4 regions of the Salinicoccus siamensis genome follow, and region 1 is predicted to be linked to each of the others. Evidence: riboswitches for the same ligand, from Rfam matches in the RefSeq annotation. Region 1 holds a riboswitch; each other region holds the start of a gene.
The links. Region 1 has a riboswitch for S-adenosylmethionine ahead of ACZ5LF_RS10995 (O-acetylhomoserine aminocarboxypropyltransferase/cysteine synthase family protein). Riboswitches for the same ligand answer to the same signal wherever they lie in the genome.

Region 1 (5,181 bases):
AAATGGGTATCAACACAGCCGGGGTCATTGAAATGGGAGTCAAAGAAAGTATAAAAGCTGCTTTAGAAGAAAGGGATAAAACCATGAGAAAACAATTCCAGGATTTCGGTTTCAGCGAAGGTGAAGCCGAGCGCTATGCAACTAGTTCCAATGAAGGAGAGACAGTTTTAATCGTGACAAATAACACCGATCTGGAAAAATACCTGGACTGATATGTAGAAGCCGCTTCTATCTAAAAGCGGCCTCTACTACTTCTAACAATCTTCCACAACAGCCCTCTCTAAGCCGGAACTGCTCCTAGGAAATGAGTTTCAACCCTACAACCGCAGAAATAATCAATAGTATGAAAAAGATGCGTCGCCAATCTCTGGACTCCCCGAAGAAGAACATCCCAAGAAGTGCGCCTCCGGAAGCCCCTATTCCCGTCCACACAGCATACGCCACGCCCATCGGCAATGTTTCCAGTGCGATTGCCAGGAAGAAGAAGGATAACCCGAAACATAGGAGTAAGAGGGCCAAGGCAGTGAGCGATTTGTCGTTATGCAATTTATTGATGGAAAGCACACCGCATACTTCAAACATTCCAGCTACTATAAGTGATATCCAAGCCATACTACTCCCCCTGCCTTTCCTTGTCATCTGTTACTATCTTCAAGCCTATTACGCCCACCAATATCAATGAAATCAAAGTGATCTTCAATGGTAAAAAGGGCGCGCCAAACAAGATGATTTCAGAGAGTACAGTCCCAAATGCACCCAGTCCTACGAAAACTGCATAGACTGTACCTACAGGTAGATATTCTCCTGCATTAATCATCAAGTAGAAACTGACAAAAATCGCAATGCCTGTAAACAGCCAATGATACCATGAGGTTGAGTGGGTCAAACCAATCACCCACCCTACTTCAAAAGCACTCGCAATAAATACTTTTATCCATTGTATACTCATCATTTTCCTCCTAATCCGTAAAAAAGCCTGGGAGAGAATAGATTTCTCTCCCAGGCTTTTGTCCCTCCGTGTCATGATCCGCTCATGCGCCATCTCTCGGACCAGTCCCATTGGATGGCGGAACCCTAGATGGCTTTATATGAATTTACTATAAAGTTTAACTGGTTTTCTAGAGATTCTCAAGCACACAATCTTTGGAGTCATTCACACTGTAGCTACATCGTCTACATCTTTAGCGCTTCCACGAGAGACCGTCCACAAATCTGGTAATATCTTCAAAAAGTGTTTCCTCTTCCCGGCTACGTGTCATGAGATGGCTTGTATCTGAATATCCTTTGACATGTTTTTCTTCGATCTGCAATTCATCAAAAATCTGCAGCGCACTATCCCTATATGACTCAGCATCTCTCTCACCGTATTTTACCGCTACGGGCACATCGATTTCCGATAACCGCCCATGTACTTCATCAATCATTGTTTTGAAATCTTTTAGGCCCTCCATAGGCGCTTCTTTGATTTCCTTAACCTTTTCTTCTATCTCTTCATCTGAATGCCCAACGAACTTCATGAAATTGCGCGTGTAATTTATCATTCTTTTATTGATGCCATCATTATCCTTATCCATAGGTACCGACATCGCCACTATTCCTTTTATACCTTCAAGCTCCTCGCCCGCTTTCAAGGAAAGGAGCCCTCCAAGAGAGACCCCAGCAACCGCAATTTCGTCATGACCGTTTTTCTTGAGGTCATCGTAAGCTTCTTCTACATCCTGCCACCAATCTTGAGGGCCCACCTTTGCCATTGCATCAGGACCCGTACCATGTCCTGCCAGACTGGGTGCCGATATTGTGTAGCCTTCATCCTTCAAATGTTCTGCCAAGTTCTTCACATCCCTTACTGTACCCGTAAAAGAATGCAATAGGATGATCGCCCTATAACCACCTTCATGATATATCGGAGCAGGTTTGACAATCTTCATGCTCATTCCCCTTTTCGTTGTTTCATTTTCCTTATTAGATACTTTGCCAAACATCCTTAAAATTTTTTAAAATATTTGACAATTAAATGTTCCCTATAGTATTATAGCTCTTAATTCAATATTCACTTATCAAGAGCGGTGGAGGGATTGGCCCTATGAAGCCCGGCAACCTTTTAGGTAAGGTGCTAAATCCCACAGGCATGTCCTGAAAGATGAGCGACTCAAGAGTCTCCCTTTATCTTTGGGCAGACTCTTTTTTAATTTTAATATATTATCTGGAGGTATGGAAATGTCGAAACACTATCGATTTGAAACAAAACAGTTGCATGCAGGCCAGGAAGTAGATACGGACACCAAATCACGCGCGCTCCCAATCTATCAGACCACTTCTTATGTATTCGATGACACTAAGCACGCGGCCGAACTATTCGGTCTTCAGGATGCCGGCAACATATATACGCGCATCATGAACCCTACGACTGCAGCACTTGAAACACGGGTCTCGGATCTTGAAGGCGGGGTTGGGGGTTTGGCTGTCGCATCAGGCATGGCTGCAATCAACTATGCCATCCAAGGTGTCGCTGGTAACGGAGACCATATCATTTCAACGACCAGCCTGTATGGAGGCACACATACGCTATTCAACCATACCTTCAAGAAATTCGGCATCGAGACAAGTTTTGTTGACACAAAGGATATTGATAACGTTTCACGTAAAATTAAACATAATACAAAAGCGATATTCATTGAAACAATTGGCAATCCTGAGGGCAATATAGAGGATATTGAAGCATTGGCTGAGATTGCTTCAACTCATGGTATTCCTCTCATTGTCGATAACACATTTGCCACACCTTACCTTTGCCGTCCACTTGAGCACGGAGCTAATGTTGTTGTCCATTCTGCCACCAAATTCCTCGGCGGGCATGGCACTTCCATAGGCGGCGTGATTGTGGACGGTGGGAATTTCAATTGGAACAACGGCAAATTCCCAGGTCTTACTGAACCCGATGACTCTTACCATGGGCTTGTTTTTACCGAGGCATTCGGTCCGGCCGCTTACGTGTTCAAACTTCGAACTACATTATTACGCGATACAGGTGCTGCGATATCTCCTTTCAATGCATTTTTACTGGTGCAGGGCATCGAAACATTATCTTTAAGGATGGAAAGACATGTTGAAAATGCAAAAGCCGTAGCAGAATATCTCGAAGATCACGAAAAAGTACAATGGGTGGATTATGTGGGCCTTAAGTCCAGTAAATATAACGCTCTGCAGAAAAAATATCTTCCAAAAGGCGCCTCCGCCATATTTACTTTCGGGGTGGCGGGCGGGTATGAAGCCGGAAAATGTTTCATTGAATCTTTGGAGCTCTTTTCCTTACTCGCTAATGTCGGTGATGCAAAGTCCCTGGTGATCCATCCCGCCTCTACGACACACTCGCAGCTCGACGAATCTGAACAGTTGAAAGGCGGAGTGAGACCTGAGGCCATCCGCGTATCTATAGGCTTGGAACACATCGATGATATCATTGGTGACCTCGAAAAAGCTTTGGATGCGATTTAAATGCCGATAAAAATAATTGAAGGCCTACCTGTCAAGTAACACTTGCACAATGAAAATGTCTATACGATAGAAGAGCATCGTGCACATACTCAAGATATTCGCCCGCTACGCATTCTTATTCTGAATCTGATGCCTAAAAAAGAAGAGACGGAGTTACAGCTTCTCCGTCTCTTGGGCAATACACCACTGCAGGTCGATGTGGATTTCATGCATATGAACAGCCATATCAGTAAGAACACACCCACCAGCCACCTTCAGAAGTATTATCACACATTCGGGGAAATAACTGACAGACAGTATGACGGCATGATTGTGACTGGCGCGCCAGTCGAAAAACTGGATTTTCACGAAGTGGATTATATAGACGAATTGCGCGATATAATGAAGTGGTCTGAAACCCATGTATTCTCAAGATTCTTCATCTGTTGGGGAGCCCAATTCGCATTGAACCATTATTTTGGCATCCAGAAGTTTGTGCTTTCAGCCAAAATATTTGGTGTATTCGACTATGATAACATCAAACCGTACCATCCCTTACTGAGAGGGTTCGATGATGTCTACCGAGTCCCTCAATCTAGGCATGCCCAAATAGATTATAGGGCGGTTCAGCATACAGAGGGGCTTGAGGTATTGACTAGCCATGACCGCTTCGGCCCGGACATAATGTGTACTGATGACCAGCGTGATCTCTTCGTCCTCGGTCATCTGGAATATGGCCGCACCACTTTAGAAGAGGAATATGAAAGAGATTTGCGCACGGGTGGAAAAATTCTGCCACCCTCCAATTATTTCATCGAGGACGACTCTGATTCCAGACCTGTGTTCTCCTGGAAGAGCCATGCCCATCTCCTTTTCAATAATTGGATCAATGAAACATACCAAAATACCTATTACGACCTCACACGACTTGAGGAATAATAACGGAAAAGCCTCTGAAACTGGATCCAGTTTCAGAGGCTTTCTACGTAATGTGTTTTATATTTCATGGGAGATTTTACTTGTTTCAAAATTTTCCTGTTGTTTTTTTCTGGAGAGCGCCATGAGATGTTTGAAAAATGAGTCGGCGTATTCTTTCAAGGCATCATCCTGAAGTTTATTTACATTCCTGCATATCACTTCTTCTTCACGTGTGCCATCAAACACTGGTATGCCTTGTGCAATTTTACATTCTGCTATTTCCTCTGCAACTTCCATACGTGCTTCAAACAGAGCGATCATTTCTGTATCTATCTCATCAATTTTCCCTCTCAACTTTCCATGAGTGTTCATGGCGTTCCCCTCCTTTATCCTATTGTTGGATAACTTGTTGATTATCAGCTGTTTTCTTTTCGATGTCGAGCAGCATATTTATCGATTGCATCAAGTCACCGAATTCATCAGGCGTCAAACACTGCTGGCCGTCACTCCATGCATTCTCAGGTTCTTCATGGACTTCTATCTGCAGCCCATTGGCACCTGCCATGACAGCTGCTTTTGCCATTGAAGGGATGACATGTCTGACGCCCGCAGCGTGGCTAGGGTCAACAATGATTGGTAGATGGGATTCTTTCTGCATGACTGGCACTGCCTGAATATCCAAAGTGTTGCGCGTGGCCGTTTCAAAAGTCCGGATTCCCCGCTCGCAGAAAATGACATTGTCATTGCCGCCGGCCATGACATATTCTGCAGACATCAACCACTCCTTCA
Region 2 (5,181 bases), 260 kb from region 1:
GAAGCTTGGCTTGCTGGAAGCTGACGGGCTGCTTATAAAACGACCGTTGCTCTATCGCGAAGAAACCGTACTGCTCGGTTTTAAAGAGGCAGAGTATAGGAGAACCTTTGATACGAATGATTAACCTTGCTTAAATGGCAAAGTATGTGAGAATATATATGTGTATAAGAAAAAGGAGGTTTTTATTGTGGCATCACCAAAAGAATTCAAGTATTCAGAAGATCACGAATGGGTCAAGGTGGAAGATGGCAAGGTAACACTCGGCATCACTGAGTTTGCACAATCAGAACTCGGGGACATCGTATTCGTCGAGCTCCCTGCTGAAGGTGACGATATTACAGTTGGGGAATCATTCGGTAGCGTAGAATCAGTTAAGACCGTATCTGAATTATATGCGCCGGTAAGTGGTACAGTAGTAAAAATAAATGAAGAGCTGGAAGATAGCCCTGAACTCGTCAATGAATCTCCTTATGAAGAGGCCTGGATGCTTGTTGTCGAACTTTCCGACGATTCACAGGTCGATAAGCTGATGGATGCGGATGCTTATGATGAAATGGTGGACGCATAGAATACTTGAACTCTGGACATTGTCCAGAGTTTTTTTAAAATCTATCATGGACCAGAGGTGATGGCTATGCATGTTTCTGATAAGATACTCATTGTAGAGGGAAAAACAGATAAGCACCGCATCGAAGAAGTACTGGTGGAGCCTGTACATATAATATGTACGCATGGTACCATGGGAATCTCCAAATTGGATGAAATCCTGGAAGAATCAAATGGTTCTGAGGTCTATATCCTGACCGATTCAGACAGGGAAGGCAGAAAGATCAGACAGTGGTTCAAAAGGCACATTAGTGAGGGCACGCACGTTTATATAGATTCTAACTATGGTGAAGTGAGCCGGTGTCCCCTCGATTATCTTGCGATGCTGCTCGCCCATCATGGATTTTACGTCGATGAAAGACTGCTCATGAAAGGTAAGTTCGAAAATGAAGAAATCCTCCGAAAAAATCGATATAATCAGCCATATTCAAGCTGAAGACACCTTTATCCTGTACTGCTATGCGCCAATCTGCGCCAATTGCAGGATTGCTGAGAAGATGCTGGATGTAGTAGCGGAGATGAAAAGTTTTTCCTATACAGCAGTGGACCTGAATTATGAAAAGGAATTGATTGAAAAATATCAGATCCGTTCTGCACCCGCACTCCTCCTTTTTAAAAATGGGAAGTTGAAGGAAGAAATCTATGCATTTCAATCCGTCCCCCATTTAACTGAAAAATTAGAAGAATTTTTTGTTGACGCCTAGACCGACTGGTGCTATCATGGTTAACAATCGAATAACAAGACTCTTATCAAGAGTGGTGGAGGGAAGTGCCCTATGAAGCCACGGCAACCGTCATTATGACAAGGTGCTAATTCACTAGATCCTAGGATCGAAGATGAGAGGCTGCGGATGATACCAGAAGCCTACTCATTTTTTGAGTAGGCTTTCTTATTTTTATAGGCAGGAGTGGAGCATGATGATAGATATAAAAAAAGCGACCAAGACATTTAAGACTAAAGCCGCAGATATAAAAGCAGTGGATGAGGTAGATCTGCATGTCCGTCAGGGCGAGATATTTGGGGTGATAGGCTACTCCGGGGCTGGGAAGTCCACACTGATCCGGCTGCTCAACGGTCTGGAACGGCCAACTTCAGGTGACGTGGTGATCAGCGGAGATACCCTTACTTCGATGACACGCCCTGCACTTCGGAAAAAACGCCAGAAAGTTTCTATGATTTTTCAGCATTTCAATCTTCTCTGGTCTAGGACGGTCGCTGAAAACATCAGTTTTCCGCTTGAAATTGCCGGTGTGCCTAAAAAGGAGCGTGAGAAGAGAGTCGCTGAACTGATTGCTCTGGTCGGATTGACGGGACGAGAAGACAATCATCCGAGCCAATTGTCTGGAGGCCAGAAGCAACGGGTGGGGATCGCCCGCGCATTATCCAATCGGCCCGAAGTGTTGCTGTGCGATGAGGCGACAAGCGCGCTCGATCCGGAAACGACCGATGAGGTGTTGGATCTGCTGATCAGGATTCGGGATGAAATGGACTTGACTATTGTTCTGATTACCCATGAAATGCATGTGATCCGTAAAATCTGTGATAGAGGCGCTGTCATGGAGAACGGCAAGGTAGTCGAAACAGGACCGATCATAAAATTGTTCCAGAATCCTGAACATAGCGTGACGAAACGATTTGTCAAAGACGATATCAATGATGAAGAATCAGCACTGTCTTTTGAAGAGGTGAAAGAAATGTTCCCAGCTTCAAAGGTTCTGAAGCTTGGATTTGTCGGGTCCCAGTCCAGGGCGCCGATCGTTTCCCAAGTCATCAAAAAATACAACTTGGACTTGAACATATTGTCTGGCAACATCAAGCGGACCAACAACGAGTCCTACGGGCACCTCTACGTTGCCATAGAAGCGGACGAAGAGAAGTTGGGACTTCTTGGTGAGGAGCTTGCCGAGCACGATGTAACAGTGGAGGTGGAGCAGCAATGATGAATTTTGTGGCAGCATTCCAGGAAATGCTCTCTTTTGAGAATGTCAGGTGGGGGAATGTGTGGACAGCTACACAGGAAACCCTCTATATGACGGTAGTTTCAACCGCGTTCACCTTCATCTTCGGCCTGATGCTAGGCATCATACTCTTCTTGTCATCCAAGAAAGAGCATGCAGCAAGTGCGCCGATCTATGGCGTAACGGCTTTCCTCGTCAATTTGTTCAGGGCCATACCGTTCATCATATTAATCATATTGCTGATACCATTCACTAAAGTGTTGATGGGCACCATCATGGGCTCCCAAGGTGCCTTGCCGGCATTGATCATTGGGGCGTCCCCCTTCTATGCAAGACTTGTGGAAATAGCACTGAAAGAGATTGACAAAGGTGTCATCGAAGCAGCGGAGTCCATGGGGGCAGGCACTTGGACAATCATCAGGAAAGTGCTCCTGCCGGAGTCTCTGCCGGCATTGATATCAGGAATCACAGTCACGGCGATCATGCTGGTCGGGTCCACTGCGATTGCAGGAGTCATCGGAGCCGGCGGGCTGGGCAACCTTGCCTACATGGTCGGTTTCACCAGAAGCCAGAGCGATGTCACTCTGGTCGCAACGATAATAATATTGGCGATCGTTTTTATCATCCAGTTCATTGGAGACTTCACCGCCAAAACTGTGGATAAAAGATAGCCCTCATTATAAATACAATTGGAAAGTAGGAATTGATCATGAAAAAATATCTATTGTTTTTTACCCTGTTGGCATTTGCAGTTCTCCTGACAGCATGCGGTGGTTCCAAAGATGCCGTTTCAGATGACAGCGAGGAAAGTGCAGAGAATGCTGAAACAAGTGAAAACGAAGAAACTGAAGAGGCTGGCGGAAAACTCTCGATAGCCGCTTCTCCCGCCCCACATGCCGAAATTCTTGAAAAGGCAGCCAGCCTGCTTGAATCAGAAGGAATCGAACTTGATATTTCAATCGTCAATGACTACACTACCCCAAACCGTCTTTTAGCGGATGAGGAAGTCGATGCAAACTACTTTCAGCACACACCGTACCTTAAAACGGAAAAAGAATCCCACGATTATGATCTAGAAAGTGCAGGGAATGTCCATATAGAACCTATGGCCGTCTATTCGAAAGACTATGATGCCCTAGAAGACTTACCAGATGGCGCAACCATCCTTGTTTCCAACAACCCGGCTGAAGAGGGACGTTTCCTGTCATTCTTTGTAGATGCAGGATTGATCGAAATCGAAGAAGGCATCGATATCGAAGATGCAACATTTGATGACATCACCAAAAATGAAAAGAATTTCGAATTCAACAACCAGACAGCACCAGAACTGTTGGTTGAAATGTACAATAATAATGAAGCACCCGCAGTAATCATCAATTCGAATTTTGCGCTTGACGGAGGCTTGAATCCAGTGGATGATTCAATCGCCATTGAAGAGGGTGACTCTCCATATGCAAACCTGGTGGCAGTACGTTCAGGGGATGCAGAACGCGATGATATAAAGAAATTGATTAAAGTGCTGCAAGGAGAAGAAATCAAACAATATATTGAAGACAACTATGAAGGAGCAGTGATTCCGGCAGAATAAACACAGACGCGGCAGCATAGACTGTCGTTTTTTTAATTGAGAAAATACCCTGCTCATTTTCAATGGAAAGCTTTTTATGAAGCAGAAACATGTATAAAGCATATGATGTTACATATATTAAGAATAAGGGTAAAAGTATACTGAATAAAATACGCTCTACAGGGAGGGGTAAAAATGAACGGTGAAGAAAAGGGAGTATTCGACAAATCCATCGTCATGGTTTCATTTCTAGTCGCGGCTTTTACAGCAGTAATCGGCCCGATCATCCTATGGGTCCTGAAGAAGGATGAGGATGAAGCGACGGGAGAGGCATTGAGGGTAGTTGCCAACTTCGGTCTTTCATACACGATCTATATGTTTGTAGCCTGGTTGACATCATTCATCCTGATTGGTCTGATCCTAGGCCCTATTTTGACCATCGCATTCTATGTATTCATCGTAATCGGGGCCATTAAAGCAAATGAAGGGGAAATCTACAAGCCGCCATTCACCTTGGACATCATAAAATAGAAGTCGTTCTGCTTATTCCCCACGATCCGCATCGGTCGTGGGGGATATTTTTGCCCATATGCATGTTTGGGAGGGTGCAAAGGTTTAAAGTCGGGTAAGTTTACGTTATAATATAGGAGTATTGGAAAACCCTTGCTAGTCTTTGACTATTAATTGGAATTATTATAAACTAGTAAGGAGAAATAAATTATAAAATAATCTGTTGGAGGGTAATATAAATGGCATCTGTTCTAGAAATCAAGGACCTGCATGTTGAAATCGAAGGTAAGGAAATTCTCAAAGGTGTGGATCTTGTATTGAAGCAAGGTGAAATCCACGCTGTAATGGGGCCAAACGGTACAGGTAAATCCACGCTTGCCCAGGCGATCATGGGCCACCCAAGGTATGAAGTGACTCAAGGCGAGGTACTCCTTGATGGTGAAAACGTACTTGAGATGGAAGTGGACGAACGTGCCCAGGCAGGCCTTTTCCTCGGCATGCAGTATCCATCCGAGATTTCCGGTGTGACCAACTCCGAT
Region 3 (5,181 bases), 900 kb from region 1:
ATAACTGCGTGCATAGTCGACCTCACCGCGTGATTCCTGTAGCGGCTTACCATTCTCTTTTGTTATCAATTCAGCGATTTCCTCTTTGTGTTCACCTATCAGCTTGGACCACTCTGTAAGTAGTGCACTGCGGTCATGAGGATTCTTTTTCTTGAACTTTTTGAATGTTTCATGCGCTTTTTCAATTTTCTTGTCAATATCTGCTTTACTCTCTTTTTTCACCCTGTCGATTTCCTGACCTGTTGCAGGGTTCAGTACAATGATTTCTTCAGACATAAATGATTGCCTCCCATTAAATAGAATAAAAGCCTTATAAGAAAATTATAAGGCTTTCAGTCCATCAAAACAAAAGTTTCGCTTATGGATTCAGTTGGAATATCGCTTCTGCAATTTCATCCAGGTCTTTAACCGTATACTGGAACCGGCCGTGGAAGACATATTTCATGAAGAAATTCTCAAGTTCCTCCTCGCCCACCAATACTTTTATGGAAGGGTCATTGGAGTAGTTCGCGATGGAATAGTTGCCGTTGTCTTCAGGGTTGAAGTAGATGATCGGCACAACGTCGTACTGGAGCTTGAAGATATTCTTGAGTTTTTCAGCAGAGATTTTAGTTTCTTCGATCGTTTCATTATAATGGTTGACTGCCACATTCTGCTCATTTCCCTTTTCGAATATCAACGTCTGTTCTTTTGCCTTGTCAATATCCAGAAGGTCAAAGAAATGTTCTACATAAGGCAACTGTTCAAAATTCTCTTCATTGACACCATGCAGTATATGCCCACTCCAATATTTGGAGTCGATCAAATAGATGCCCGTCCGCGTAAGTACCAGATGATCGATTTTACGGGTGTTCGTGTAATTGCGTGAAGGCAGATACACATTGGAGAGTATGTACATATCCGTCTCCCTGATCTTTTCATCTGCCACAAGGCGGTCCTTCAGCTGTAGGAGTGACAAATCGGTCAAGTACTCTCCCTTGTCTACGGTAAACTGGCGCAGGCTTGAAAGTTTATTGTTGAGCAATGTCGTTTCTTCGTGATATTTCTCATTGATTGACGACAATTTCTCTTCATGTTCCTGGCGCTCGGCTGCATTATCAGCCTCATATTTTTCGACTAGGGCGTCCTTCTCTTTATCATACTCCTCCTGGAGCGTTTTCACTTTGCCTCTATTCCTGAAATAATAGACCAGGAACGCAATTGCAACGATAAGAAGCAGAATTGCCACCACGATGAATATCGGATTGGTAAAAATATCTGTATTCATGGACTTTCCTCAATTCCTTTCCTGTTTGACTTTCCCGTCTTAATTAAGACTCCGTTCATTATACCGGAAATGATATATCTTTACATGGGAAAAGCGAGCTTTTCAAGGAAAATAATGCATCTGCATATAAATATACCGGATTAGCGTACTTATGTAAGATAGCCCCCTGTTTCTAAGGGAGCTATCCATTTATTTCATCGTGACGCTCTCAAGTTCCGTCTTTATGGCAGTGGCTTTATCAATCTTCTCCCATGGGAATTCCGCGTCGTTACGGCCGAAATGGCCATAGCTCGCCGTCGCTTTATATATCGGGCGCTTTAGGTCGAGCATATCTATGATGCCGTCAGGCGACAAGTTGAATTGCTTCCTTATAACCGCTACGATAGCCGATTCACTATATTCAGATGTTCCAAACGTATCGACTGAAATCGAGACCGGCTCGCTGACCCCTATCGCGTAAGCCAGCTGAATTTCACATTTTGCAGCAACTTTCGCCGCCACGATGTTTTTTGCGATATAGCGAGCAGCATAGGCTGCAGAACGGTCGACTTTAGTCGGGTCTTTACCGCTGAATGCGCCTCCACCATGGCGGGCATATCCTCCGTATGTGTCGACGATGATCTTGCGTCCAGTCAATCCTGCATCACCTTGGGGGCCTCCGATGACGAAACGGCCCGTCGGGTTGATGATATAGCGCGTGTCCGCATCAAGCAGTTCTTCAGGCACAACTTCTCGGATGACGTGGTTGATGAGATCTTCGCGGATCTTTTCCGTCTCCACTTCTTCATGATGTTGTGAGGAGATGACGATGGTATCTATTCTCTTTACATTATTCTCTTCGTCGTACTCCACAGTCACCTGAGTCTTGCCATCCGGCCGCAGATAGTCGATGATCTCTTCCTTCCGCACCTCCGTCAACCGCCTGGCAAGCTGATGTGCCAACGCTATTGGCAGAGGCATGAGCTCTTCTGTCTCATCGCATGCAAAACCAAACATCAGCCCCTGATCGCCTGCCCCTGTTGAAATGGTTGCCGAATCCCGCGTTTCAAAAGCGTCATCAACACCTTGCGCGATATCTTCAGACTGTTCATCAATCCCCGTCAATACCGACATAGTCTTGTAGTCGTAACCGTATTTGGCACGGATGTAACCGATATCTTTGACCGTCTTCCTGACAATTTTAGGGATATCTACATAAGTGTTTGTACTTATCTCTCCAACAATCAGTGCCATACCGGTATTGACCACCGTCTCGCAGGCCACCCTGGCATCTTTATCCCCTTTCAGTATCTCATCAAGTATCGCATCGGAAATCTGGTCTGCAATCTTGTCGGGATGACCTTCAGTAACAGATTCCGAAGTGAAAAGTCTACGCTCTGCCATTAACTTTATCTCCTTTAAGTATATTAGCTATCTCCCACTGCAAAAAAATAGAGCCTTTTTCTCCATAAGACGAGAAAAGGCTCCGCTCTTCCCCTTATCGATCAGAATCACTTCTGCATCCTTTAGCACCTTTCTTCAGTAAAGAGGTTGCTGGGCTTCATCGGGTATGTTCCCTCCACCGGCTCTTGATAAGAGATAACTTACCCTATAATATACTAGATGAGAGGTTTCAAATCAAGCTATTCTTGTTTGATATTTATTATGTCACCTCAATTATGAATGTGTTATACTAATTCATGAAAAGCATCATCTATGTATAATCTATAAAACGGGGGCATAAACAATGGTAAACCATTCCGAGTTAATTCAGAATCTCGTGTCGAAGGATGCGGCACATATCCAACTCTCCACTTCCCAACTTGTTGAAAAATCTTTGGAGAGAGGAGAGGGGAAACTGACCAATACGGGTGCTTTGCGTGCCGAAACCGGGAAATATACCGGCAGAAGTCCTAAGGACCGCTTCATCGTCGAAGATGACACTTCCAGGGACAAGGTTGATTGGGGAGAAGTCAACCAGCCAATTTCCGAAGAGGTATTCAACAACCTTTTTGCGAAAGTCGTCGACTATCTCGATAACAAGGAAGAACTCTTTATCTTCAACGGGCACGCAGGCGCTGATGAGGCAACCAGCCTTGACCTTAGAGTAATAAATGAATACAGCTGGCACAATATGTTTGCCCGCACCATGTTCATCAGACCGGAAACGAAGGAAGAAGCTCTTAACATCAACCCTGAATTCACCATCGTATCCGCCCCGACATTCAAGGCCGACCCTGAAGTCGATGGTACTAAATCGGAAACGTTCATCATCGTTTCCCTTGAAAAAGGCATCGTACTCATCGGGGGGACGGAATACGCTGGTGAAATGAAGAAATCCATCTTCTCCGTCATGAACTATCTGCTCCCGGAACAAGGGATCATGAGCATGCACTGCTCTGCCAACGTCGGTGAGAATAAGGATGTCGCACTGTTCTTCGGCCTTTCGGGCACTGGAAAGACGACCTTGTCTGCAGATGCACAGCGCGAACTGATTGGTGACGATGAGCACGGATGGAATGAAAATGGCGTGTTCAATATCGAAGGTGGCTGCTATGCCAAAACGATCAACCTGTCCGCTGAAAAGGAACCGGAAATCTACCAGGCAATCCGCTTCGGGACGGTTCTGGAAAACGTGGTGGTTGATAAAGACGGCACTCCGGACTATGACGATAACGCGTTGACTGAAAATACTCGTGCAGCCTATCCTCTCGATTACATCGACAATGCACGCATCCCTTCAGTGGCTGGTCACCCGAATACGATCATTTTCCTGACCGCTGATGCATTCGGTGTGTTGCCTCCCATCTCGAAGCTGACTAAATCACAAGCCATGTATCATTTCCTGAGCGGCTTCACTTCCAAGCTTGCAGGCACAGAGCGCGGTGTCACTTCTCCGCAACCTGTCTTCTCTACATGCTTTGGTTCTCCATTCCTGCCGCTTCATGCGACAACTTACGCGAATATGTTGGGTGATCTCATCGATAAGCATAACGTCGATGTCTATCTCGTAAACACCGGCTGGTCCGGAGGGGAATACGGTGTCGGTAAGCGTATGGATCTCAAATATACGCGTTCCATGGTAAGGCGTGCCATCAGTGGAGAGCTTGTCCTCAATGATTTTGAAGAGGATTCCGTCTTTGGATTGAGCATACCAGTTTCAGTGCCAGGTGTGCCGAATGAGATATTGAACCCACGCAATACTTGGGTATCCGAAGAAGCATATGATGAAAAAGCGAAGCAACTGAAGGAATCATTCATCGAGAACTTCAAAAAGTTCGGTAAAGATTCCGAACATATCGCACAAAACGGCGGATTCACAGTGTGATGAATCTGCTTGTGCCATAACAAAAGATCAGGTCGCAGTGCGACCTGATCTTTTGTTTATCATCTGGGATGCTCAACTGAAAAAAACATCAGTTCTGCTCAACTCATATATGAATTGGATGCACGGGTCATCAAGCAGGAAACTCCGCTTTTCTTCCGGCACTGCCTCTATCGAAGGATAGACGACAGGTCCATAAGTCTCCATGTATTCACATTTGAAGAAAAGGTCATCGACGATTCCGAAATAGACTCCTTTTTTGAATGGACGGCTGTCATGTACAGTGTACGCGCCCATATATTTGAGCTCTGAGAGGCTCGCGCCGGTCTCTTCGAACACTTCCCGTTGCAATGCTTCCCGGAGAGTCTCACGGTCTTCCAACTTACCGCCCGGAAATTCGATACCACGGACCTTATGTTCTGTGAACAGATATTTTCCATCCATCTTGCAGATTGCCAGCACATGGTCTGCATCCTCCACACTCTCTGGGTCAAAAGTGACGTTGCGCCCATGATGATCTATAAATTCCAGCATTGCATCCTCTCCAAATCGATTTGAGTCTTAAATTTGATTAAATCCAGTGTACCTTATATTATGGAAGTTATAAATA
Region 4 (5,181 bases), 770 kb from region 1:
ATTGACGGGGTCCAAGGGAAGTGCCACTTCGCTGCCATTTTCTATTTCATCCAATGAATCATATTCGCTGGAATAGAGTCCCATAGGCGCAGTCGGCACTTGGATGAGGTTATGGAAATCCGTGCCATTCTCCTTATTGAAGTCAGCCATGAACGATTTATTCTGATAAAGATTCGCATCCAGATCCCCGTTATTTAGAGCATTGTTCGGTTGGATATAATCGGTGTACTCCACGATTTCGACCGTGTAGCCCTGTTCTTCCAGTGCTGGCTTCAATGCAAAGTTCACCATATCGCTGTAGGGGCCGGTGGAAGCGCCGATTGTGATCACTTCCCCCTCCCCTTCGTAGAGCAGCGCGCTGCTGCCTATGATGACAGCAAGTGTTGACAGAAGGAATATCAGTATCCCACGCATATCAATTCCTCTCCTCTCTTTGGCTCAAATAGTCCCCGATTATCTGGATGAGCTGGACAATTATAATCAAAATGATGACAGTGGCAATCATCGTCACAGTATCATAGCGATAGTAGCCATATCGTATCGCAAGATCTCCGATGCCGCCCCCACCGACGACACCTGCTGTGGCGCTGAAGGCGACGATGGTGATGATCGTCAGCGTAATCGCCTGGGTGATTCCCCGCTTCGCTTCCGGGATCAACACATCCGTAATGATCAGCCAGAGTGATGCGCCCCCAGCAATGCTCGCTTCAATCACCCCTTTATCCACGCCATTGAAGCTTGTCTCCACCAGTCTCGCAAATAGCGGCACAGCGGCTAACGAAAGCGCCACACTGGCAAATACCGGCCCGTGGGAGCTGTTTGTCAGCCAAGTCGCAATCGGCATGATCGCTACAATCAATATAATGAAAGGGAAGGACCGGATCACGTTCGTCAGCGCCCCTAAAAACTGATTCAGTGGTTTTATCCTATAGAGCAGCGGATTGGCGGTCACATACAGCAATACACCGAGCGGGAGTCCGAGCAGCACCGCAAAGAATATGGATATCGATACCATGAGAGTCGTTTCGAGTAGTGCCCGGTATAGCAGCGGTGTAATTTCTATCAATCTATCCATATATTTCAGCCCTCTCTATTCCTTTTGAGTCGTCGATGAACTGCTTCAATCTAGTGATCTCTTCCTGTCTGCCTTTGATGTGGAGCATCAGAAATCCAAGAGGCATATCCTGGATATATTCGATGCGGCCATTCAATATGCTTATATCGCAGTCAAAATGACGGTAGAGTTGGTTTACATAGTTCGCTTCCGCATATTCATTCAGGAATTTGATGGTGATCACTTCAGATTCACTGTTCAGTTCAATGTGCGGTGGGATGGTGAAATCATATATATCCTGAACAAATCCTTTCGTCACTTCGTGTTCCGGATGGCTGAAGATCGCGTAGACATCATCCATCTCCACAATCTCTCCTGCCGTCATCACGCCCACACGGTCAGCAATCTCTTTAATGACCTCCATCTCGTGGGTAATCAACACAATGGTGATGCCCAGCTCCTTGTTGATCTTTTTAAGCAGTTTCAGAATTGTTTTTGTCGTATCAGGATCGAGTGCACTTGTCGCTTCATCACACAAAAGCACTTCAGGACCATTGGCTAATGCCCGTGCAATGCCGACACGCTGCTTCTGTCCGCCACTCAAGTTTTTGGGGTAGCTATCCATCTTGTCGGCCAAGCCCACAAGTGCCAGTAACTCTTCGATGCGCGACGACACCTTCTTCTTGTCGTAATTGCTCGCCTTCAACACAAATTCTATGTTCTGGTAGACCGTTTTAGTTTCAATCAGATTGAACTGTTGGAAGATCATGCCGATCTTCTGACGTTTTACACGCAAGTCCCTTCCTGCCAACTTGCCCAAATTGGTACCATTAACATTGATGCTGCCGGTAGTCGGCTGTTCCAACAAATTGATCAGGCGCAACAGAGTACTTTTCCCCGCCCCGCTGAAGCCAATCAGACCGAAGATCTCGCCCTCACGAATGGAGAGCGTCGTCTTTTTCAGAGCTTCTATCCTTTTTCCTTTAACAAAATATTCTTTAGAGACATCGGTAATTTCAATAGCCACGCCACCACATCCTTTTTATATTAAAAACAAAAAGCCATCTGCTAAATGCAAATGGCTTAAAGATATCTATCTGCCAAGCATCCGCTTGTAGGATTTAGCACAGTACCATAACAGCCTGTTGCTGAAGCTTCAAAGGGCCCAATCCCTCCACTTCTCTGGATAAATGTATTTAATTGAATGAATATCACTTTACTCGAGACTATTAGAATTGTCAATATATTAATAATAATAAATCTTTTATTTTTGATTTCTATGGATAATGATAATTTCAAATCAAAAGGGATTTAAAAACAGGGTGATGACATCACCCTGTTTTCCTTATGAATATGATATCTAGATTCTAGATAATACATAGAATCTATCAAAGGATTATGGACCTACCATTATTTAAAAAGTATTGCGCAGTACCATCTCAATAACATCCTTATTATGTAAGACTAAAATCTCTTTCTGCATCATTCGACCACTTTGTTAATATTACCAATTTGAGGTGTAGTAAAGGGTGAATCGATTATAATTTATAAATTTGGCATGGTAAAAATCTGATGCGGCTTGGTTAATATGGTTATGATAAATTTTGTCATATTCGTATGACCCGAAAAATGGTCCTTTATAAACAGGGAGCAATACCTCAGCTTTTTCAGGATTGTATCTAATTTCATTTAATAATATATATAACCTGCTAACGGTTTCTATCTCAATTTCTACTTTCCCACAGTTCTCTAAAGAGAAATTATCTACGAAATAACCCTGAAGAGCGTTAAATTTCCTATAATAACTATATTCTATAAATTCTTTGGTTTCATTATCTTCAAGATATAAATACATATCCAAACCCATTATATCGTTCCCCTCTAGCTATTTAATTACATTCATCTCTTTCAAGCTAATATATTTACCAGATCCAATAATTATGTGATCTAAAAAGTCAACGCCGATCATTTCTCCACATTCATACAAACGTTTTGTAACCTCGATATCTTCTCTCGAAGGCGAAGGATCACCACTAGGATGATTATGTACACATATTATCGCGGCAGCGCTCCTCTTTATCGCTTCTTTATATACCTCCCTAGGATGCACTATCGAAGTATTCAAAGACCCTTTAAACATCGTTTCTTGGTGGATAACCATATTTTTGGTAGATAAATATAAAACTACAAAATGTTCTTGTTGATAATATCTCATTTTTTCCATAAGTAGTTTACTCACATCATCTGGGCTTTTTATGTAAAGATCTTCCTCTAATGAATGTGTATGCATTCTTATTGCTAGTTCAATAACTGCTAATATGGTTATTGCTTTTGCTTCCCCAATACCTTTAATGCTGATTAGTTCCTGATAAGTAAGATCACGCAGTTCACGAACAGATTTCATATCTTTTATGATTCTGTTTGCAATTCCAATACTAGACTCCTCTTTGTGGCCGGTATTGATGATTATCCCAAGCAACTCTTGATTAGTAAGCTTATCAGGACCATAAATCATCAATCTTTCTCTTGGTTTATCCGAAAAGTGCATCTCTTTAATTAACATTCTTATAGGAAGCCTCCAAAATATATAGAATTCAAATCATCATATAACAAAAATGAAAGTATAATAGCCGTAGTAATAAACGGGACCAGAGGGATCTTAGCGGGTAACTTTGTTTTATAGAAATGCAGTATTATTACAAATAACCCTCCAATCAAATAGGTAAGAAGTAAGCTATAAATAAAGAAGTTGACAGGGGTAATCAAAGTGATTACTGTAAACAATTTTATATCGCCATATCCTATTGACTCTGAAAATAAATAAAAGAATAGATGTAAAATTAAAATTATACAAATGTCCTGAAATGGTTCTAAATAATATAGATCTGTTAAAAATAGTCCAGCAACTAAAAATATAAGATTCATGTGATTTGGTATTTTTAAATTTTTTCTATCATAGATTGAAAGCGGCAACAAAATTGTAATCATCAAATAATATAATGTGAGGTCTTTGAGAGAAAGGTTAAAATAAATGGGCAGTAAATAAAGAAGTATTACTAAAATTTCACAGACTATAAAACTGTTATCGATTTTCTCTTTGCAATAGGAACATTTCCCCTTAAGCAAAATAAAACTCATTACCGGAATTAGCTCATAAGGCTTTAAGCTCTGAAAACATAAATCACATCTACTTCTACGATATAAAATCGAAATGTTATCGGATGCAGTTACAGCATATATAAATGATGCGCAGATACCTCCAAGAATAATTATAAAAAACATAGCATCACCTCTTCCTGACACTATATTAGCTTCATAACCTTATTTAGTAAAAACGCAGTAATCACCAATAGACAATAATAAACTGCAAAAAATTAATTTCAGCTTAATAATTATACATGTTTCTTTATTATTCTACCTTCAATACCATTTTCTGTTTAACACAAAATTTTTGATATCGCCGATTGTAAAATTAAGCTAGACACATAGAAAGAGCCACTCGTGATACACTCAAAATGGTTTTCCAACCAAAGAAAACATAGGAGTGATCACGAATGACCGACACCCATTTTAGCACGGATGAACTGGTCATCATAGCATCCTACTTTCATCAGAACATCCCTGTTTCAAAAATCTCCAAACGGGTCTGCCGGGCCCGACAGACGGTCCATAATGTTGTGGCTTTTTTTAGAGCCGGCCACAGCGCATTGGACTACTACCAGCGCTACAAGGCAAACAAGCAGCGCTGCGGCCGGAAACGGACAAGACTGCCAGCGGACCAACACGCATATGTGACAGGAAAAGTGGCCCAGGGCCGGACACCGGATGTGATTGCCGGCCGGCGTGACCGTAAGATACAGTGTTCCAGCCGCACATTGTACCGCATGTTCAAGCGTAAGGACTGTGATGTGTCCACATTGCCAATGAAAGGCAAAAAAACCCCAACGATCATAAGGAACGCCGGGAGCGACAGACGGTCCGGCGCAACATTTCAGAAAGGGTGGACGACTATCCAGCGTTCAATAAAGAATTCGGCCATCTGGAGGGCGACACTATTGTCGGTGTGCGACATAAAAGCGCCGTCATCACGCTGGTTGAACGGCTATCGAAAGTCATCATCACATTGA

Region 2: linked by a shared signal. The riboswitch ahead of ACZ5LF_RS09565 (methionine ABC transporter ATP-binding protein) and the one ahead of ACZ5LF_RS10995 (O-acetylhomoserine aminocarboxypropyltransferase/cysteine synthase family protein) in region 1 are both predicted to bind S-adenosylmethionine.
Region 3: linked by a shared signal. The riboswitch ahead of metK (methionine adenosyltransferase) and the one ahead of ACZ5LF_RS10995 (O-acetylhomoserine aminocarboxypropyltransferase/cysteine synthase family protein) in region 1 are both predicted to bind S-adenosylmethionine.
Region 4: linked by a shared signal. The riboswitch ahead of ACZ5LF_RS07065 (methionine ABC transporter ATP-binding protein) and the one ahead of ACZ5LF_RS10995 (O-acetylhomoserine aminocarboxypropyltransferase/cysteine synthase family protein) in region 1 are both predicted to bind S-adenosylmethionine.

What each region holds. Positions count from the first base shown of each region.
Region 1 is NZ_AP043765.1:2,131,841-2,137,021, forward strand. Features, by position in the region: gene ACZ5LF_RS10975 (YflT domain-containing protein) at 1-212, shown strand, start outside; gene ACZ5LF_RS10980 (DMT family transporter) at 298-612, opposite strand; gene ACZ5LF_RS10985 (DMT family transporter) at 614-949, opposite strand; guanidine-I (ykkC/yxkD leader) riboswitch at 995-1,089, opposite strand; gene ACZ5LF_RS10990 (alpha/beta hydrolase) at 1,182-1,928, opposite strand; SAM riboswitch class I at 2,052-2,147, shown strand; gene ACZ5LF_RS10995 (O-acetylhomoserine aminocarboxypropyltransferase/cysteine synthase family protein) at 2,218-3,495, shown strand; gene ACZ5LF_RS11000 (homoserine O-succinyltransferase) at 3,538-4,413, shown strand; gene ACZ5LF_RS11005 (chorismate mutase) at 4,471-4,764, opposite strand; gene aroF (3-deoxy-7-phosphoheptulonate synthase) at 4,784-5,181, opposite strand, start outside.
Region 2 is NZ_AP043765.1:1,868,144-1,873,324, reverse strand. Features, by position in the region: gene ACZ5LF_RS09585 (Spx/MgsR family RNA polymerase-binding regulatory protein) at 1-124, shown strand, start outside; gene gcvH (glycine cleavage system protein GcvH) at 188-568, shown strand; gene ACZ5LF_RS09575 (toprim domain-containing protein) at 635-1,042, shown strand; gene ACZ5LF_RS09570 (thioredoxin family protein) at 993-1,310, shown strand; SAM riboswitch class I at 1,351-1,450, shown strand; gene ACZ5LF_RS09565 (methionine ABC transporter ATP-binding protein) at 1,525-2,547, shown strand; gene ACZ5LF_RS09560 (methionine ABC transporter permease) at 2,544-3,236, shown strand; gene ACZ5LF_RS09555 (MetQ/NlpA family ABC transporter substrate-binding protein) at 3,275-4,153, shown strand; gene ACZ5LF_RS09550 (DUF4870 domain-containing protein) at 4,328-4,663, shown strand; gene sufC (Fe-S cluster assembly ATPase SufC) at 4,882-5,181, shown strand, end outside.
Region 3 is NZ_AP043765.1:857,431-862,611, reverse strand. Features, by position in the region: gene ACZ5LF_RS04545 (NAD-dependent succinate-semialdehyde dehydrogenase) at 1-276, opposite strand, end outside; gene ACZ5LF_RS04540 (nuclease-related domain-containing protein) at 359-1,267, opposite strand; gene metK (methionine adenosyltransferase) at 1,457-2,650, opposite strand; SAM riboswitch class I at 2,742-2,845, opposite strand; gene pckA (phosphoenolpyruvate carboxykinase (ATP)) at 2,994-4,574, shown strand; gene ACZ5LF_RS04525 (NUDIX domain-containing protein) at 4,647-5,105, opposite strand.
Region 4 is NZ_AP043765.1:1,358,125-1,363,305, forward strand. Features, by position in the region: gene ACZ5LF_RS07055 (MetQ/NlpA family ABC transporter substrate-binding protein) at 1-414, opposite strand, end outside; gene ACZ5LF_RS07060 (methionine ABC transporter permease) at 416-1,075, opposite strand; gene ACZ5LF_RS07065 (methionine ABC transporter ATP-binding protein) at 1,068-2,081, opposite strand; SAM riboswitch class I at 2,145-2,247, opposite strand; gene ACZ5LF_RS07070 (hypothetical protein) at 2,559-2,921, opposite strand; gene radC (RadC family protein) at 2,940-3,617, opposite strand; gene ACZ5LF_RS07080 (prepilin peptidase) at 3,620-4,336, opposite strand; partial or broken gene ACZ5LF_RS07085 (IS30 family transposase) at 4,609-5,181, shown strand, end outside.